Regions from separate parts of the Paenibacillus wenxiniae genome, predicted to be linked through region 3. Evidence: riboswitches for the same ligand, from Rfam matches in the RefSeq annotation. Region 3 holds a riboswitch; each other region holds the start of a gene.

Region 1 (5,808 bases), on a different contig from region 3:
TGATATTAGGATTGCTCGGTAAGGGTTGTATCGTACACCATACAGTAGAAAGGCTTCATTCCGTCGGGTGTACGGCGACTGTACGTATCGGTAATATGAAAGCCCGCTTTCTGATAGGTGCGAATCGCACGCTGATTCCAGGTGAGTACTTCCAGATCAATCTCTGCCGCCGGATTGCGAGCGATAGCGGCTTCAGTAATCGCACGCATAAACGATTCACCATAACCGTATCCGCATAAATCAGGTCGCATACCCACTCCAAGTCGGATCGTGCCGGTCAGCGGGAAAAATTGAGCAAAGCCGTATAGCTCACCTGTAGCATCGAGAATGGAAACATACTGTTGCTCACGAAGCTGCGGATCACCAAATTCGATTCCTAGCTGCTGCATCTGCTCCCACGGCAACCAGCCATAAATATTATAGGGCGGATCGTAATGCCAGTTACAAATAAGAGCAGCATGCTCGGTACTCATCGATACGACGGAAAAGGGCAGTACACATGCAGGCTGCATCATAAATCTCCTTTCGGCTTTATCCAATAGATACAATAAAATTACAAAATAAATATTGGAAAATGTGTTTACCATAATTTATACGCGGGTAATTATAAGTAGACATAATTATAGGGTTACCTTATTTTTATTTTAACTTTTTTTGCCTAACGTGTAACTTAACTCAAGTTCGTTTCGTTTATATAGTATACAGATACAAAGCGCCACGCAAAATAAAAAACCGCAAAAGATTCTGGCGGGAATCCTTCGCGGTCGATATAGTAGTCGATACGTTGTTGTCAAAGTTGCATAATAGTCAAATTAGTTATCTGTAGCGAAAGTGTCAAAAGCATAGTTGCTCATTACACGTTTAGCACCGACAAAACGGTCAGCGTAATAGTCCATGCTAAGATTATCAATTCGTACACCTTTCGATGTAGAAGCGTGTGCGAATTGAGTGCTGCTTACCATAACGCCTACATGTGAAACTCCTGCTCCAGTCGTGTTGAAGAATACGAGGTCACCAGCTTGCAGATCGTCTTTGCTTACCGCTTCGCCTACCTGATATTGCGACGTGGATTGACGCGGCAGATCAATGTTCATTTTACTGAATACATATTGAGTGAATCCGGAGCAATCGAAACCGTTGAACGTTGTTCCCCCGATGCGGTACGGTGTTCCCATTGCTGGTTCAATGATCTGGTCCATTCTGGAATCTGCATGTGCACTGCTGTTCCCCATAACAGTAAATGCAATTGCGAATCCCATGAGTGCGGCGGTTAGTTTCTTTTTCATGTTAAATCGTTTGTCCCCTTCCAATGCCTACGAGGTTAGCTTAAGGATTCGGTAGAAGGTCTCCCCTATGATCCCTCTCTTGCAAGATCAATTCACCCAAAACGGTTCCCCCGCTTTCCGGTGCCACGAAATTTGGCTTCACACTTTGATTAATGCACCGTAAGACGATATCCAACTTTTACGACAATTTTCGGCTTCTCTAACAATAGTTACAAGCTTACTTTTAAAGTTTACAAAGTTGTTACTAAAAACTTGCTGGGTTTATTCTAACAAAGGTTTTTTACTTTGGCAATGTCTGTTGTGCACTTTTTGCGTGAAAAATCTTGTCATCTTTGTGAGCAACATCGTGAAAACCGCGCCGTTAAAGGGATTATAATTATTAAAAAAATTAATCTTTAGTCGAAAAATCCCGTATATTGCGATTGGAGCATGCAATTAGACCTATAAAAGTTACTCGGCTATCCGTTTACTTTGTCATCTTTGATAGGGCTGTCAGCGATATCAAATCGTGACTACTATAGTATAACACTAGGACAGCCAGGAGTTTCATTGGTTTTTCACGCCTGATCCGCTACAATAATGTTACAATTAATATTGAAATTCATTGTTTATGGCATGGATGCTGCAAGGCATGACATCTGTCTTCATATCGCAGCTAAAAGCTACAGCTAGCTTACTATCGATGCTGCTTACCTCTATATAAGGAATGTTCTCTATATAGAAATCATTTATATAGCGTAGAGTGAGCATTTGAAGCTTGCCCATCCATCACGCTGGATAGAAGCCGTAGACAGACATGCAGCAGCTATCGGTACAAAGGGTTACAACTATGAAACGCTGCTTTTTTTATATCGGCAGCAAATATAAATTATGAACAGAAAAGGAGTATTTTTCAACATGGATCAAAATATGGATCAAAATCAATCGGCTCAACCGGCTAAAAAATCGATGTCCTTGAACATTATTAGCAGTAGCAAAAAGAGCAGTAAACATAAAGGTTTTGGTGCAGGTGCCATTAACTTGAATAACGTTTCTCCTATTATTATCGATCATGGCGAGGCTAAAATCGATATCGGGGCGATGCATGCCAAAAGTAAAGTCGAGCGTGGCATCAAGTTCCTCACAAATCGTGATGAGCTGGAGGGCGGACGTCAGGTATGGCTAGTCTGGGTTGCGGTAGACAAGCAGCCTGAAGGCGGAAGCTACGCTGGAGCGACGGCGTGCGAGATGATCATCGATGAGGAGAATAAACGAGGCTGGAAAATTCTCGCTGACCATGTGAATAAGCTGGATTATGCGATCAAGCGTCGCATTATGCTGAGTGAGCTTGGTCCAGACGAGAAGGCCGCCCTGAAAACATTGCTCGTTAGCCATAATGAAGAATGGTGGGATCGTTCTTCCGATGAGCTGAAGCAGGCTCTGGACAACTGAGCTGGCGTGTTACAATTATGAATTAGATCATAGGCCGACTATAGCTTTTGCCATTCATGCATGAAGCTAGCAGTCGGCTATTTTTATGGAGAAATACGAATGGATCGTTACGATTCAGTTTATCGAGTATGTAATCTATCCGAGAGAGACTTTTCCAGCGCAATTTCCAGTGCCGATGCATGATTATGCATGTTATATTCACGGGTTTGGGATATAATTTAGCAATTTCATTAAAATATTATGATAAACACCAGAAAATATTATCATCTTCTGGAAAAATAGGGTATAAATTATTAAACCTTTAGTCTCGTTTTTAAATTGGAAAATAGCTTTTGTTAATGTGCTATCCATTGTTATAATTGCTGTACAGTCGTCTTCGTAAGAAAGCTAACCCTTGCGTGACTAAAATTATTCTACAGATGGAGGGAGCAATATATGCCTAACACAAACGCTATTAAGACACGTGCTATTCGTACAGGTATCCCTGGACTCGACGAGATTTTGCATGGCGGTATCCCACCGGGAGCTGTAGTTATTCTCGAGGGCGAGCCTGGAACCGGTAAAACAACGATCGGGATGCAGTTCCTTGTAGAAGGTGCGATCAACTTCAACGAGCCAGGAATGTACATCACATTTGAAGAATTACCGGAGCAAATTTACGAAGATATGAGCGGATTTGGATGGGATTTGCGTCAGCTAGAACGGGAAAATAAGCTGCGCGTTATTTGCATGGAGCCAGATATTTTACTGGATCAGATGCTACAGCCTAACGGTATATTTGAAGCGGTAGTGAACGAGATTGGCTGTAAGCGTGTAGTGATCGATAGTATCAGCTTATTCCGTATGGTGAGCGCGAGTGAACACGTTCGCAATAATGTATATACGATTCGCAATATTATGCGTAAGCACAATCTAACGTCTTTCTTTATCCGCGAATATGCGGAGCTTAGCGAAATGAATATCCCTTTTGAAAATTATATATGCGATGGGATTGTCAGGCTCTCCCTCAAGCCGCTGATGGAAAAATACCGTAAGCGTACCATTGAGGTGCTGAAAATGCGTGGCACGCGCATTATGGAAGGCGAGCACACCTACAAGTTTATGAATGAAGGTGTCTACATCGTTCCATCTCTGTCGATGGCTGAGGATAAAACGTTAACGCGAGAAAAGGAAGTATTTTCTACAGGTATCGACACACTGGATGAATTGCTTGGCGGCGGTATTCCTCGCGGTAGCGTATTCATGATCGATACGAATAGTAAAGCGAACTATCGCTATCTGATGTCTTCGATCTATGCCCAGCGCCTACGAGATGATGATTGCACGGTGGCGTTAATGTCGGGTAATACTCCACTGGATACATTTGCCGATACGATTGAGCTGTTTGGTGTATCGTTGCGGGAATCGGCACGTCAAGGAAAAGCATTTTTTATTGAGCACTATCGCAGAGCCGTCGATTCCGATCTTGAAAAAGCGATGATTCGCGTAGATAAGGTGGCGAATGAAGATTACGCACAGGTATTAAATGATAAGCTGGGACCCATTTTTGAATGCGAGGATACGTGTGATCGACGCTGGTTTATCTATTACGACCTGAACACCATCATTTCCGAGCGTGGCCGCGACTTCCTGTTGCGTTATTTTGCCGAAGAAATGTCTACCTGGCGTTCGCTTGGTATTACGATTGTTGTGCATTGCAACTTTGCGGAGATTGGAACAGAGACAGCTTCATTCCTGGAGCGTACATGTAATGGGGTTATTCGTACGTGGGTAGATGGCAATTACCAGTATCTTCAGGTTACCAAATCCCCTAGCGGTCGTGTGTCTACGCCGCACATTATTGCGAACGCACCCAATGAACCATTTGTGCAACTGATCTAAGGAGGGATGGGGACCTTATGGTAGCAGAAAGCGATGTAATTACGTTACAAATGGAATGCACTTTATTTTTTGAAAATAATCCGTATGCGATCGAAACATGTAGTGGCCTATCGAAGAGGCTGGGCCGCAGTCAAGAGATCACCGAGCGCGCCCTAAATCGTCTGGCAGATATGTCGATCCTTGAAAAGAATGGTGATGGTGTTCGCGCTATTTACCGCTACAGGGCGCCATATGTGCAGACAGAAGTGGATCTGAATGCCTATGATTGATACAACAGGGATCGTTAGTGATATAAGAGACGTTTGTCAGGAGTTGCAGGATACGTATGCTCAGTTAACCGATCTATTCATTATAGTGACCGATCATGAAGGACGTTTGATGACCGCACCTTCACATTTGAGCCATGCTGCTATATTTGAACAGCATGCCGATGAAATGCAGCGCTTGATGCAGCAGGAGATTGGCAAGTTACAGGGGATCAAGCAAACGTTACTATCGGATCAATGGGTGCCGGGTATTCGCTGGCTGATTGCACCGGTGAATCTGGAACCGCTCTCGCCCAGCTTTTATATTTGGGCAGGAATTTTGATTCAGACCGGTACGCGCGAATCGGTATTGTCTCATCCGAATTTTGTACAGCAAGATGCGGATGTGTCGACTGGCTTTTTTGAGGCGATGCAGCGCTGGGTGCATGAGACCCGAGAGATAACGCCTGAGCAAGAACTGTTTAAACGTGAGAAAATTACGCGACTGGCACGAGCGATGTCGTTAATTTTGAAATCGAGTTATAAGGAGAAGCGCTTAACAGATCGACTGGTCGCTCTGAGTGATACACTCGTTACGGAGCAGTCGGCTGTAAACCCGATTGAAGAAATTACGCGAATTGTGCTGTCATCCAGTGATCTGGCGGATATTTTCGGCTTTGCGCTACGCACCGGAACTGGCAAGTATACGGTCATTAATAGCATGGGTACAGCTGCACCAGAGCTGAACGGTGCGGTGTTCCATGACGGAGAAGGCTTTCTTGGACAGGCCGTGCTGAGCGCGCAGCCATCGCGCTGGACGAATGTAGAACGCGATCCACGCAGCAATTTCTTTTTGCAAAAAGGGGTGCCTCAAGTTCATGAAGTGCAGTGCTTCCCGATTCGTTACGATGATGAAGTGTACGGATTGCTGTTTGGCGTGAGCTATAAGGAGCGTTCGATTCCAG
Region 2 (5,808 bases), on a different contig from region 3:
TATTCTTCCAGCCAGGTGACCAGTTCGTTTACGGTCACCATCTGGCGAATTGGAAACTCTTTATTCACTTTAAAATGGCGCACAAGTCCAATAGTCTTCATCAGCAGTATGGTGTAACTCCTTCTATTTAGTATGCTACAATATTGATTATACCCATTTATAGCCAGTTATACTGCAACTGATAAAGTGGGCTTTCATAGATTTGTATTATTGTTTCGGAAAGGAAGATCATACCATGATTCAGTGGGAATATAAAACAGTAAAATTAGCAGCCGGCGGCTTTCTCGGCGGCAAGGTAGATGAGCAACATTTGCAGGAAACATTAAATGCGCTCGGCTTTGAAGGCTGGGAGCTAGTTTCCAGCTTTGATACGGCGATGTCGCAGGGAGCGTCCCGCGAAATCATCCTTATTTTCAAACGCAGCGCCTTGCTGGAATAGACCGGATCGACTACGTACATAGTATACGTACAATGATGGTTTGCTGTCCAACAAGATCATCTTGGCATAAACAGATAAAGGAGGCAACCGCATGATTGGAACATGGATGGAAGAAATCAAATCCATGCTGCGCGGCAAGCTGAGCAGTCTGGAATCATCCTTACTCGCTTCAGCTAGCGATGAGGACATTTCGCAAGCCGAGCAGGCGATGAACGTTACGTTCCCAGCACAACTTAAGCAGTTGTATCGACTTCATAATGGGGAATCACATAGCGGTCCCGGTTTGTTTTTTGGACTGCAATTTTTGACGCTTGAAGAAATGGTGAATGAATGGAAAATATGGTCGGATTTGCAGGAGGAATACGCAGATATGGGCGACCATTATTCAATTCCTGCCGATTGGATTAAGGAGCAGTATATCAATCGGCAGTGGATTCCATTTTGTCATGATGGCGGTGGGAATCACCTGGGCATCGATCTTGATCCAGGTCCAGACGGTATCGTCGGTCAGGTGATCAATTTTGGTCGTGATGAAGAAACGAAATTCGTCATTGCTCGTGATATCGAACAATTTATTCATTTTATGCATCATACGATCCATACAGGCAATTATACAGTCGTGCAGGAAGAAGGAACGAGCTACTGGATGTATGGACGTCATGAACAAGCTCGTTTGCTTTGTGACGCGCAGGAGTATGCATTTGGTGCAGAATGGGATACCGCCAGCAAGCAGCTGTCTGTGGAAGAACTGGCAGCCTGGGAAGCCGGGTTACCACATCCGTGGCGAGAATGGATGGAGCAGGATTACGGTTCAGCCCAGCAATTTACAAGCTTATATCAGCTCTATTTGCCCAATAAACAGATTAGCGATATTAGCCCACTTGCAGCGTGTACACAGCTACGCGAGTTAAGTCTGTCTCGCAATGTAGTCGATGATCTAACACCGCTAGCTCATTGTCGTGAGCTGAAAAAGCTATATGTGCTGGACAATCCAGTCGCAGACCTAAGACCACTGGCACAATTGCCTTATTTACGCCAGTTGAATATTAGCGATACCCGTGTGGCTTCGCTGGAACCACTCGCTCATCTACAACGTCTGGTTGAGCTGGAGTGCGAGCGGATTCCAGCAACAGATTATACACCGTTGCTTCATATCCCAACGTTGGAATGTCTGACCATCTCTACTCCCGATGCGGAGCAGGCTGTCGTTATGAGCCAGTTAAAGCAGCTGAAGCAATTGACTATAATCGATGCACAGCAGTGGGGCGAACAACAGTGGGCAGCACTTGCTAACCTGTCACTCGTATCGCTGACCGTTACAGGGGTTCGCTGGAGCGATATGCGCTATATAAGTCATTTTACTTATCTAAAAAGCTTGACGCTGGCTAATGTTGAAGTGAACGATATTTCGGGACTCTCTTCCTTACCTGCTTTGCAAAAGCTTAAGCTAGCAGGCGATAATATGATCGCGAATCCTGAAGCAATCGCACAGTGTAGTGCCTTGTCTTCTTTTACAGGAAATGAGAACGATGTAGAGTTGCTACAGGCAGCGTTTAAGCAACCTGTGAGTTTCTCGATCCAGTATGATCGACGTTATACGATGTAAATAATAGCCCGTCCGGCGTATGAGCGGACGGGTTTTATATGATGGAAAATGCAAATAAAATAAATGCACATTGCACACAAACCAGATGAATAATCTATACGCAATAACGTCTTTTTCGATCGTGAGTATCGTTAGATTAATATTAGCGCTGACCGTACATAGCAGCACAATAGCAGGTATTTACTATCGATAATGATGTGCTGACAAATACTCGGATCGCCTCGTTTTTGCAAATGTGAATAATGACATATCGATTTGCGAAACTGGATGAAAAGCTAGATGAAAATGGTGAAATGTAATGTAAAATCTAAGCTGATGAGCGATATAGGGAGTAAAAAAGAGCTTGAGGGAGGTATCCCTCGTCTGCATTTTCAAAAGAGAAAGCTGTGGGAAATCACGGCTTTTTTTGCCTTTTTGATCTGCTTTACACTTCGGAATTACAGGAGTAATATACATTTCAGGATTTAGAGATTTGCGCTTGCAACGACTTCTACTATGCTGGTAGAACCGCATAACAGCAGGAAAGCACAGCGGTGCTAAGCCAGACTGTTCCGGCGATCCGTCCAGCAGGAAGCGTGAAGATGCAAATCGGTATTTGTCCAGATCAAACAATTGAATTTCAGAAGTTTCTTGTTCTTATTGCTGAGTTTCCGGTTATCGCCGGAAAACGGGGGAACCAATTCGCAGCATGTCAAAGGTGTGAGAGCCGATGACCGTCTGCATGGGGTGAATCCGTCAGCACCGGTAACCATGGGACCGGCGCTGATGGTAGGGCGACTCTCACCGCCCGAATCCGACAGCTAACCTCGTAAGCGCAGGTCGGGAGAGGAGTGCAGAACTTGTGCCATCATGACACAGGGTATACACGCTCTGTGTTTTCTTATGCCCTGTTAACGCTCATCAGCTTCTGAAGTCAGACGAAATGGACGGAATATAGTATTGCAATGGCAGTGCACGCACGATACGAATGGAACGATACATGTACTTTTTGAAACGGTAGAAGTCGATTTGGCCGTTATGTCATGTGACACCTGGACAGTATGAATATGTACGCTCAAACTGCTGAACGCTGTACAATTACGGGCAATACGATGATAGATTCGTTTTCGCTCTGCTTATGCGATTTTCGCTGTATGGATTTAATCTTTGCTCTTTTACATGTACGCTTAATTTCCTGTTGGTTCGTGCTTACGTACCGCATACAGGAAAGCGGGGGAACCAATCGTCAGAACTAGCTTGGAGCAAGCGGTCTGACACGGGGTGAATTCCGGCATCGCCGGAACGGGCAATCTTCCAGCCCGAACCCGACAGCTAACCTCGTCAGCGATTCAGGAAGAACTTATATCCGGCTTACGTCATTCTGGTCTACACATATCGATGTGTCTGATCGGTTACACACGGAAGAAGCCCGGTGAAAAGTTCGATTTTTACCGAGGCTTCTTTTTTTGCGCCTAATTTCGCTTTTATTGACGCAAAATCGTTCGATTGGCAACTTGAACATTATCTACCATCAAATTTAATCTTACGCATGTTCATGCTGAAGGGGAAAGAAATCATGTTGGATATTTTAATGATTGTGCTCATTTTACTCATTGCATTCGCGCTTGGCGGACTGGGCATCTGGTCATCCAGAGTGATCGGAGAGCGAGGGAAAGAACAATGATCTGGCTATTATGGCTTATAATTGCAGGCTTGCTAGTGTACTTGTGTTATGCCCTGATCTATCCGGAAAAATTTTAAACAGGCAGGAGAGAGTGAGTGAGTATGTTCGCATATATCGGAGTTGCCTTAACTTTATTAATTGCGCTATTGCTGGCGCGTCCAATGGGTGCTTATATCGCCCGTGCATTTGATTATACACCGGGAAAGCTGGATCGTTTCTTCGGTCCACTGGAAAAGATCATGTATAAGCTGGGTGGTATCCGGCAAAATAATCAGACATGGAAGCAATATGTTGTCGCTTTACTTGTCAGCAATACGGTTATGGCATTGATCGTATATGTCATTTTCCGTTTACAGGATAAGTTGCCGCTGAATCCAGCAGGCATTCCAGCGATGAGTCCAGAGCTGGCATTTAATACAGCGATTAGCTTTTTGACGAATACGAACTTACAGCATTATAGCGGTGAAAGCGGATTGTCGCTGTTCTCGCAAATGTCTGCCATTGTGTTCATGATGTTTGTCTCACCGGCAACAGGGATTGCCGCAGCGATTGCGTTTATGCGTGGTCTTGCCGGAAAGCCAATGGGAAACTTTTTCGTCGATCTGGTGCGGGCGATTACACGTATTTTGCTGCCATTGTGCGTTGTTGCTGCCCTGATCTTCATTAGTCAGGGGGTTCCGCAGACGTTACAAACGTCTGTAACAGCCACTACATTAGAAGGCACCCAGCAACAGATTGGCATGGGACCGCTCGGCAGCTTTGTTGCTATTAAGGAAATGGGTAATAACGGCGGTGGATTTTTCGGCGCTAACTCGGCGCATCCATTTGAGAATCCTGATGCCATTAGCAATATGCTACAAATGATTCTGATGTTGCTCGTACCGATCTCGCTTCCATTCACGTATGGGCGTATCGTTGGTAATCCGAAGCAAGGACGGGTGCTGTTTGTATCGATGGCAATCATGTTCTTGATTATGCTCAGTTCGTCGCTCTATGCAGAGCATCAAGGGAACCCTCTGATCAATGAGCTTGGATTACAACAAAGTGCAGGTTCGATGGAAGGGAAAGAAGTACGATTCGGGATTGAACAATCGTCGCTCTATTCAGTCGTAACGACAGCGTCAGAGACCGGCGCCGTGAATACGATGCATGATACTTTAACACCGCTCGGCGGTATGATCGCCCTGAGTAATATGATGCTTAATACCGTATTTGGCGGTTCAGGTGTCGGTATGATGAATGTGCTTATGTATGCGATGATCTCAGTATTCCTATCCGGTCTGATGGTTGGACGTACACCTGAATTCCTCGGTCGTAAAGTAGAGGGGAAAGAGATGAAGTTGATCGCGGTCACATTACTCATTCAGCCGCTACTTGTGCTGGCGCCAACGACGATTGCGCTGATGGTATTTCCGAATACGATCTCGAATCCGGGCTTCCACGGTCTGACGCAAGCGCTGTATGAATTCACATCATCTGCGGCTAACAACGGGTCAGGGTTTGAAGGATTGGGCGATAATACGATATTTTGGAACATATCGACCGGGATTGTGATGATGATTGCGCGCTTTTTCTCGATGGTCACATTGCTTGCGGTTGCTGGCTCCATGCTGGCGAAAACACCTGTGCCGGAGAGCAGTGGTACGCTGCGTACCGATCAGGCGCTGTTTGGCAGTGTATTTATCGTGGTGGTTGTCGTTGTCGGCGCGTTAACTTTCTTCCCGGCGCTTGTACTCGGCCCGATTGCTGAGCAATTGACCCTTTAAATGTTAAAAAAGCACATATACAGATGGTGAAGCATATTATTTGAGGATAATCAGGTGGAGGAATCAGCAATGAAAAATCAAGCTTCCGTGATGAACCGGGATCTGATAACGAAAGCATTACAGCAATCCTTTGTAAAATTAAACCCGGTTTTAATGATGAAAAATCCGGTCATGTTCGTAGTCGAGATAGGTCTGTTAATTAGCTTACTACTCGTGTTTGTACCGGGGGCATTTGGTGATTCGGTATCGGCAAGCTTTAACATTGCCGTAGCGGTTATTTTGCTGCTGACGATCTTATTTGCTAACTTTGCCGAAGCACTCGCGGAAGGACGCG
Region 3 (5,808 bases):
TGATCCCAAATATACGCAGCCGTTTATAAAACTGCTTGCCGTTGCCATAACCGATCCCGAGCAGATTGCCCATTTTCATCCGGCGTGCCGCAGCCTGTTTATGAATAACGAGTCCGGTCGTGATCAGATCATCCCAGTCGATCAGTGTTTCTGCTTCTGGCATTTCGGTATGCACACGCGCCAGAGCAGCTCGAATCGATTCAGGCGAGGCATTTTCCACACCGATATCGCCTTTTAGCGTCGCTTCGCTTTCCGGTATAAAGGCATGCTTACAGCCCGGAACCTTTTGCGAGACGATTTTACGTATCCGCTCTCCGGCATGATCCGGATCGGTCAAAATAATAACGCCTCTGCGCTCCTGTGCCAAACGTACACGACGAATAACGTGCGGCCCGATCGCCGAGCCACCGGTTTCGATCGTATCGGCTTCCACTGCACGCTTGATCGCTACCGTATCATCCCGTCCCTCTACAACAATGACTTCTTTAATCAATGGATGGTACGCTTCCCTTCTGGATCGGGGGCATACAGATCCCTTTTCCCCTCGATCGTATTCATATTGTCCTTAGTATAACAAAACAACAAACAAAAAGAAGGGGAATCATCCCCTTCTCCGGTTGGTTCATATACGCTCGTGGTTAATAATGCTTATATCCTATAACAGTCCTGCCAGCACAGGCAACCGATTTGTACCGTGATCTTACGGCTTTACCGGACCGATCACATAGACCGTATAACCGGTCTTGCGTCCGAATGCTCTTGCCTGGCTCAGGCTATCAATATATACGTCAATCTTATTGCCGTTAATGGCGCTGCCGGTATCTTCCGCACGGCGGTAGCCGATGCCTTCGATGTATACCCACCATCCCATTGGGATGACGCTAGGATCTACAGCAATCGTGCGTCCTTCTGTCACTCGCGTGCCAGATGCAGTACGTGTACCCAGCCCTGGTTCCTGAGAGGAGTAGGCGGTCAGCATCACATTATTTAATACTTTGGCATAAGAGAAGTTTTTGTCGGAATCGGAACTGGACGAGTCCGAGCTAACCGATTCGCTCACTACTACAGCTTTCGGTTCCTCTTTTTTCGTACCAATCGCTACGATTTTGTCTTTCACTTCAGCGGTGGTCTTTTTCTTGACCATTTGCTTGGAGACGAATTCGCCGTCTTCAAACACTTTTTCGATATACTGGACTACTTTACCATTTTGACCTTCTTGAATAACTTTGGTTTTGCCTTTTAGCAAATCGCCGTCGTTCTTTTTGATCGTTTGGTAAGGGAGTTCCACGACCTGTTTGCTTGTAATCGAAGTGGTTCTCGTTACCCGAATGTCCATATCCGGCTTCACGGCTGCTTCGACAGGGGGGTCCAGTTTATCTCTGGAACCGAGTTTGATGTTAAGCTGATCCAGTGCACTACCAACCGTTTTGGCTGTTGTGTACACCTGTTTGATTTCTCCGTCAGCGCGAAGATTTACAGCAACCGCATGGTTAATGTATACCTTGTCGCCATCCTGGATTGCTCCGTTCATAGACATTGATACTTTATCCTGGGGTGCTACTTGAATATTTTGTTCAGCCAGCAAATCGGATAGCTGTAGCTTATGGGTCTCGACCATTTGAGCTTTGCCATCAATAACGACATAAATATTTTTGCTTGCCTGCATGTACATGAGCCAGAGTGCCATGGCAATAACCACAACAACTGCCAGCGAAGTGAGCAGTACAGAGCGTAGATTTTTTTGCTTCCAACGCAGCGCGTAAGACATGCTGGATGAGCGTGAACCATGGGTTTCTTTGAAAGGAGCAATTCCCACTTCTTCCGTCCTCCTTACATAGTCTCGCCGTCTTGCTATAAAGAAACTGTATAATAGACGCGACTATATCAGAATTTCCACAGGCGTTAAAATGATCACGATGAAATACCAGCGCATTGCGGTACTTCGTTCTAGTTGAAAGATGCCTGCGCCATGGTCAGTCCTAGCGGCATACCGATCCCCGATAGTGAAAACCGGGTCTTCTCTTTTTCACTTACTTCCTTTTGCACAAAACAAAAAAGCCTAGGGAAAAGTGCAAGAGCAACTCTTCCGTGGCTTCCCGACATTGTACGTCCAATGGAAACTTAGAAAATGAGAGGTTGCCTCTGCATCGCTTACGAGGTTAGCTGTCGGGTTCGGATAAGCACTACTGCGTGTAGCTGGTACCCTGTGAGACGTCCTTCGCTCATGGCGCAAGTAGCCTCAATTCACCCCAAAGACCCTGTATTAGGAATCACACAATCTGTCTTCCGGTATTGCTGGTTTAAAGTGAATGAAGACAGCTGTTGGTTCCCCCGTTCTCCTATGTAGGAAACTCAGCGAGACCGAATCATGGAATCTCGTGTATGAACACGAAGATTAAATCACTGATGAAATGATATCCCGAACACAACCTCACTGTAAAGCGAGAGGCAACTCCGTTTTTCTTAAAAAGTAGTTAAAAACTTGTAACATTTCTGCATTTTTTCGTTAAAATTCATTCATATATCGGAATAGCTCGGTTTTTTAGTGGTTTTGCTCTCGATTTCACCGAATGCCAAATAATGCCAACGCATTTTTTGTAGTAATTTCACTAATTTCTTCCAGACTTACCCCTTTAAGCTCGGCGGCTGTCTCTGCGACCAAACGCACATATCCAGACTCATTTCTTTTCCCACGATTAGGATGTGGAGTCAAATAAGGGGAGTCTGTTTCCAACAATAAACGATCCATTGGAACTTGCTTTAGCACCTCTTTTGGCTGCTTCGCATTTTTGAAGGTGATCGGTCCGCCAAACGAAATATGGAAGCCCATATCGAGGCACATTTGCGCCGTTTCCCAGCTGCCAGAAAACGCATGCATAATGCCGCCCACTTCGCTTGCCTTTTCCTCCCGCAAAATCCGAACAATATCTTCATGCGCTTCCCGATTATGAATGACAATCGGCATCTTTAGCTCGCGTGCCAATCCGATTTGTTCCCGCAATACGCGATGTTGAATATCTTTTGGCGATTTATCCCAGTGATAATCCAATCCAATTTCACCGATCGCGACTACTTTTTCATGACTGCATAAAGATGCAATCCATTCCAGATCACCTGGCTGCATCGTGATCGCTTCCACTGGATGCCAGCCGACTGCCGCATAAATAAAATCATATTCCTCTACTAATTGCATCGTCGTCGGAATCGTCTCACGGTCAAATCCGATATTCACCATTCGAGTGACCCCATTATTGTAGGCACGCTCGATCACTTCTTTGCGATCCTCATCAAAATCTTTGGAATCCAAATGTGTATGTGTATCAAATAACATAAGGTACATTCTCCTTTACACGCTTTTTTGCATAATACTTATTTAACTTTTTTATTGGCTTCATACATTTTTTATATTTCAAACTCCATTTGAGCAGGTCCCAGCTTGTCTTCGAAAATGTCCGCTACATGCGGTGACAGCTTGTGTTTTACCCTTTCCAGCTTCTCTTGTGGAAAATACAGATGATACCGGCCACGATGGATACCGCTGATCGATCGCACGATATCGGATACCTCCGATATTTCCTGTACTTTGTTTTGACGATCCAGCAGCAAAATCTGTTTTTCTTTTTTCGGATCACCCGGACGGAAAACATCATACGGCAAATCGGTCGGGAAATCGATTTCCAGATCATACTGTGGATGCAATCCTGCCGCTTCAAATTCATGACGAATCTGATCGATCATATCCAGGTCAATTAATTCGGTTTCTACATATTTATATAACCGCCGCTCCATAAAGCGTGTACACACATCAGCGAGAATTTCGTCCTTTTCAAGCGTCCACTGCATAAATGTCGTTTGCACCAGCGCTTCGTCCAGCAGCAAATATTCTTTTACATTTAATTCATTTCGGAACAAGGCAGGCAAAGGATGTGGTAAAAATGTGAAATTGTAGCCGCTATTGAACAGTTCTTTTGCCCGCTGAAAAATATGACGCAATACGATATCCGAGCTGCGTGTCACCGGATGGAAATACACCTGCCAGTACATCTGATAGCGTGACATCAAATAGTCTTCAATCGCGTGCATACCGGATTCTTTGACGACGACACGTCCATTATGCGGGCGTAGCACACGAATGATGCGATCCATATCGATCGTCCCGTAATTCACACCTGTAAAATATGCATCACGTAGCAAATAATCCATCCGATCCGCATCAAGTGGACTGGACACCAGATTAACGACGACCGCCTTCTCATAATCTTTACGAATGACCGCAGCGACCTTTTCCGAGAAGCCAGATTCCACTTCCTCCAGCACACGATGAATTTCAGTATCTTCTAATAAGATGCGACACGTCCATTCCTCATGGTTCATTTCAAATGCTTCTTCTATAGAATGGGAAAACGGTCCATGCCCCAGATCATGCAGCAAAGCCGCACAGAGCGCCACCATACGTTCCTCACTTGGCCAATCCTCGTATCCACTGCGCTCAAATTGAGAAATGATACGCCGTGTAATTTCATATACACCGAGCGAATGCGAAAAGCGGCTATGCTCCGCACCGTGAAACGTCAGATACGATGTACCCAGCTGACGAATGCGGCGCAGTCGCTGAAATTCCGGGGTGTTGATCAATGTCCAGATTAATCGATCCTGGACGTGAATATAATTATGAACAGGGTCCTTGAATACTTTTTCCTCATCCAAAGGCTGTAGCGGTTTCATACATAACGCTCCTTTGCAAAACTTGATTCCCGTATTTTGAATCGTATAAAATAGAATTATGTCAATTATGTCGAACAGTGTCGTTATATGATCAGCAATGATTTCCAAATCGACAAATCCTGTATTCACTTATCATATCGTAAAAATATGTCCAAAAACCCCTTAGCAACGAAATTTTTTTAAAATTTCATGCTGAAATAGGCAATTTCATGCAATTTTTATGTTGACTGATTTGGGAAACGTTGGTATTATGAATATCATAAAAGATAGAACTTTGTCGAAAGATGACATTTAAAACATGAATGCTTGTTCAATAATTGCATCCTGGCATTAACCAGTTAGAGAAGTATAGTAGCTGATCGTATAGCTCACTTCATTTCTGTAGATCGGGAACAGCCGTTACGAACTCTATTTAACAAGCGAACTTAACGACTATTATAAAAACACATTTGAGAGGATTGATTATCATGATGAAATCAACTGGTATTGTAAGAAAAGTAGACGAGCTGGGCCGCGTTGTCATTCCGATCGAACTGCGCCGTACACTGGGTATTGGTGAAAAAGACGCTCTGGAAATTTATGTTGACGGCGAGCGCATCATGCTGAAAAAATACGAGCCAGCTTGCATCTTCTGCGGTAATGCTGAGAACGTAACGTACTTCAAAGGCAAAATCGTTTGTAACGATTGCATCTCCGAAATTCCAGTTCCTGTGACAAAATAATTAAAATAAGCTATAATGGAACGAACACCATAAATTTTATTAATTCTAACCTTTTTATATCTCCTTGAACCTTTATCCGACATTGTTCGGGTAAAGGTATTTTTTTGCTTTCTGTTATTGTTTTCTCTATCTGACATTATACCGATTTTCACATACTAATCCAATGTAGCACTAAAAAAGGAACCCGAGCGATCGCTCCAGTTCCTTTTTTTCAACTCTAATCCATGCCCATAATGGGCAATCCTGATCGAGTTTCTTCTATATAATATATAGGTCGCTTGGCGATGATTCGATCCGTTCTCTCGTATCTTATAAATCAGAATATATACAAAAAACGCAGATGCCAAAGCGGTTAACCCTG

Evidence for each region. A riboswitch is a leader RNA that binds a small molecule or an ion and turns the genes downstream of it on or off. The one in region 3 is predicted to bind cyclic di-AMP.
Region 1: linked by a shared signal. The riboswitch ahead of AAHF22_RS22800 (C40 family peptidase) and the one ahead of AAHF22_RS22420 (resuscitation-promoting factor) in region 3 are both predicted to bind cyclic di-AMP.
Region 2: linked by a shared signal. The riboswitch ahead of kdpF (K(+)-transporting ATPase subunit F) and the one ahead of AAHF22_RS22420 (resuscitation-promoting factor) in region 3 are both predicted to bind cyclic di-AMP.

Annotation. Positions count from the first base shown of each region.
Region 1 is NZ_JBCGUH010000024.1:30,451-36,258, reverse strand. It holds gene AAHF22_RS22805 (GNAT family N-acetyltransferase) at 6-512, opposite strand; gene AAHF22_RS22800 (C40 family peptidase) at 813-1,286, opposite strand; cyclic di-AMP (ydaO/yuaA leader) riboswitch at 1,296-1,434, opposite strand; gene AAHF22_RS22795 (YwhD family protein) at 2,196-2,717, shown strand; gene AAHF22_RS22790 (ATPase domain-containing protein) at 3,153-4,598, shown strand; gene AAHF22_RS22785 (hypothetical protein) at 4,616-4,867, shown strand; gene AAHF22_RS22780 (LuxR C-terminal-related transcriptional regulator) at 4,854-5,808, shown strand, end outside.
Region 2 is NZ_JBCGUH010000002.1:196,616-202,423, forward strand. It holds gene AAHF22_RS04040 (histidine phosphatase family protein) at 1-101, opposite strand, end outside; gene AAHF22_RS04045 (DUF4177 domain-containing protein) at 236-439, shown strand; gene AAHF22_RS04050 (SMI1/KNR4 family protein) at 531-2,045, shown strand; cyclic di-AMP (ydaO/yuaA leader) riboswitch at 2,676-2,875, shown strand; cyclic di-AMP (ydaO/yuaA leader) riboswitch at 3,199-3,386, shown strand; gene kdpF (K(+)-transporting ATPase subunit F) at 3,705-3,785, shown strand; gene kdpA (potassium-transporting ATPase subunit KdpA) at 3,810-5,474, shown strand; gene kdpB (potassium-transporting ATPase subunit KdpB) at 5,544-5,808, shown strand, end outside.
Region 3 is NZ_JBCGUH010000022.1:42,391-48,198, forward strand. It holds gene rnmV (ribonuclease M5) at 1-493, opposite strand, end outside; gene AAHF22_RS22420 (resuscitation-promoting factor) at 701-1,816, opposite strand; cyclic di-AMP (ydaO/yuaA leader) riboswitch at 2,134-2,368, opposite strand; gene AAHF22_RS22425 (TatD family hydrolase) at 2,564-3,331, opposite strand; gene AAHF22_RS22430 (HD domain-containing protein) at 3,403-4,725, opposite strand; gene AAHF22_RS22435 (AbrB/MazE/SpoVT family DNA-binding domain-containing protein) at 5,193-5,447, shown strand.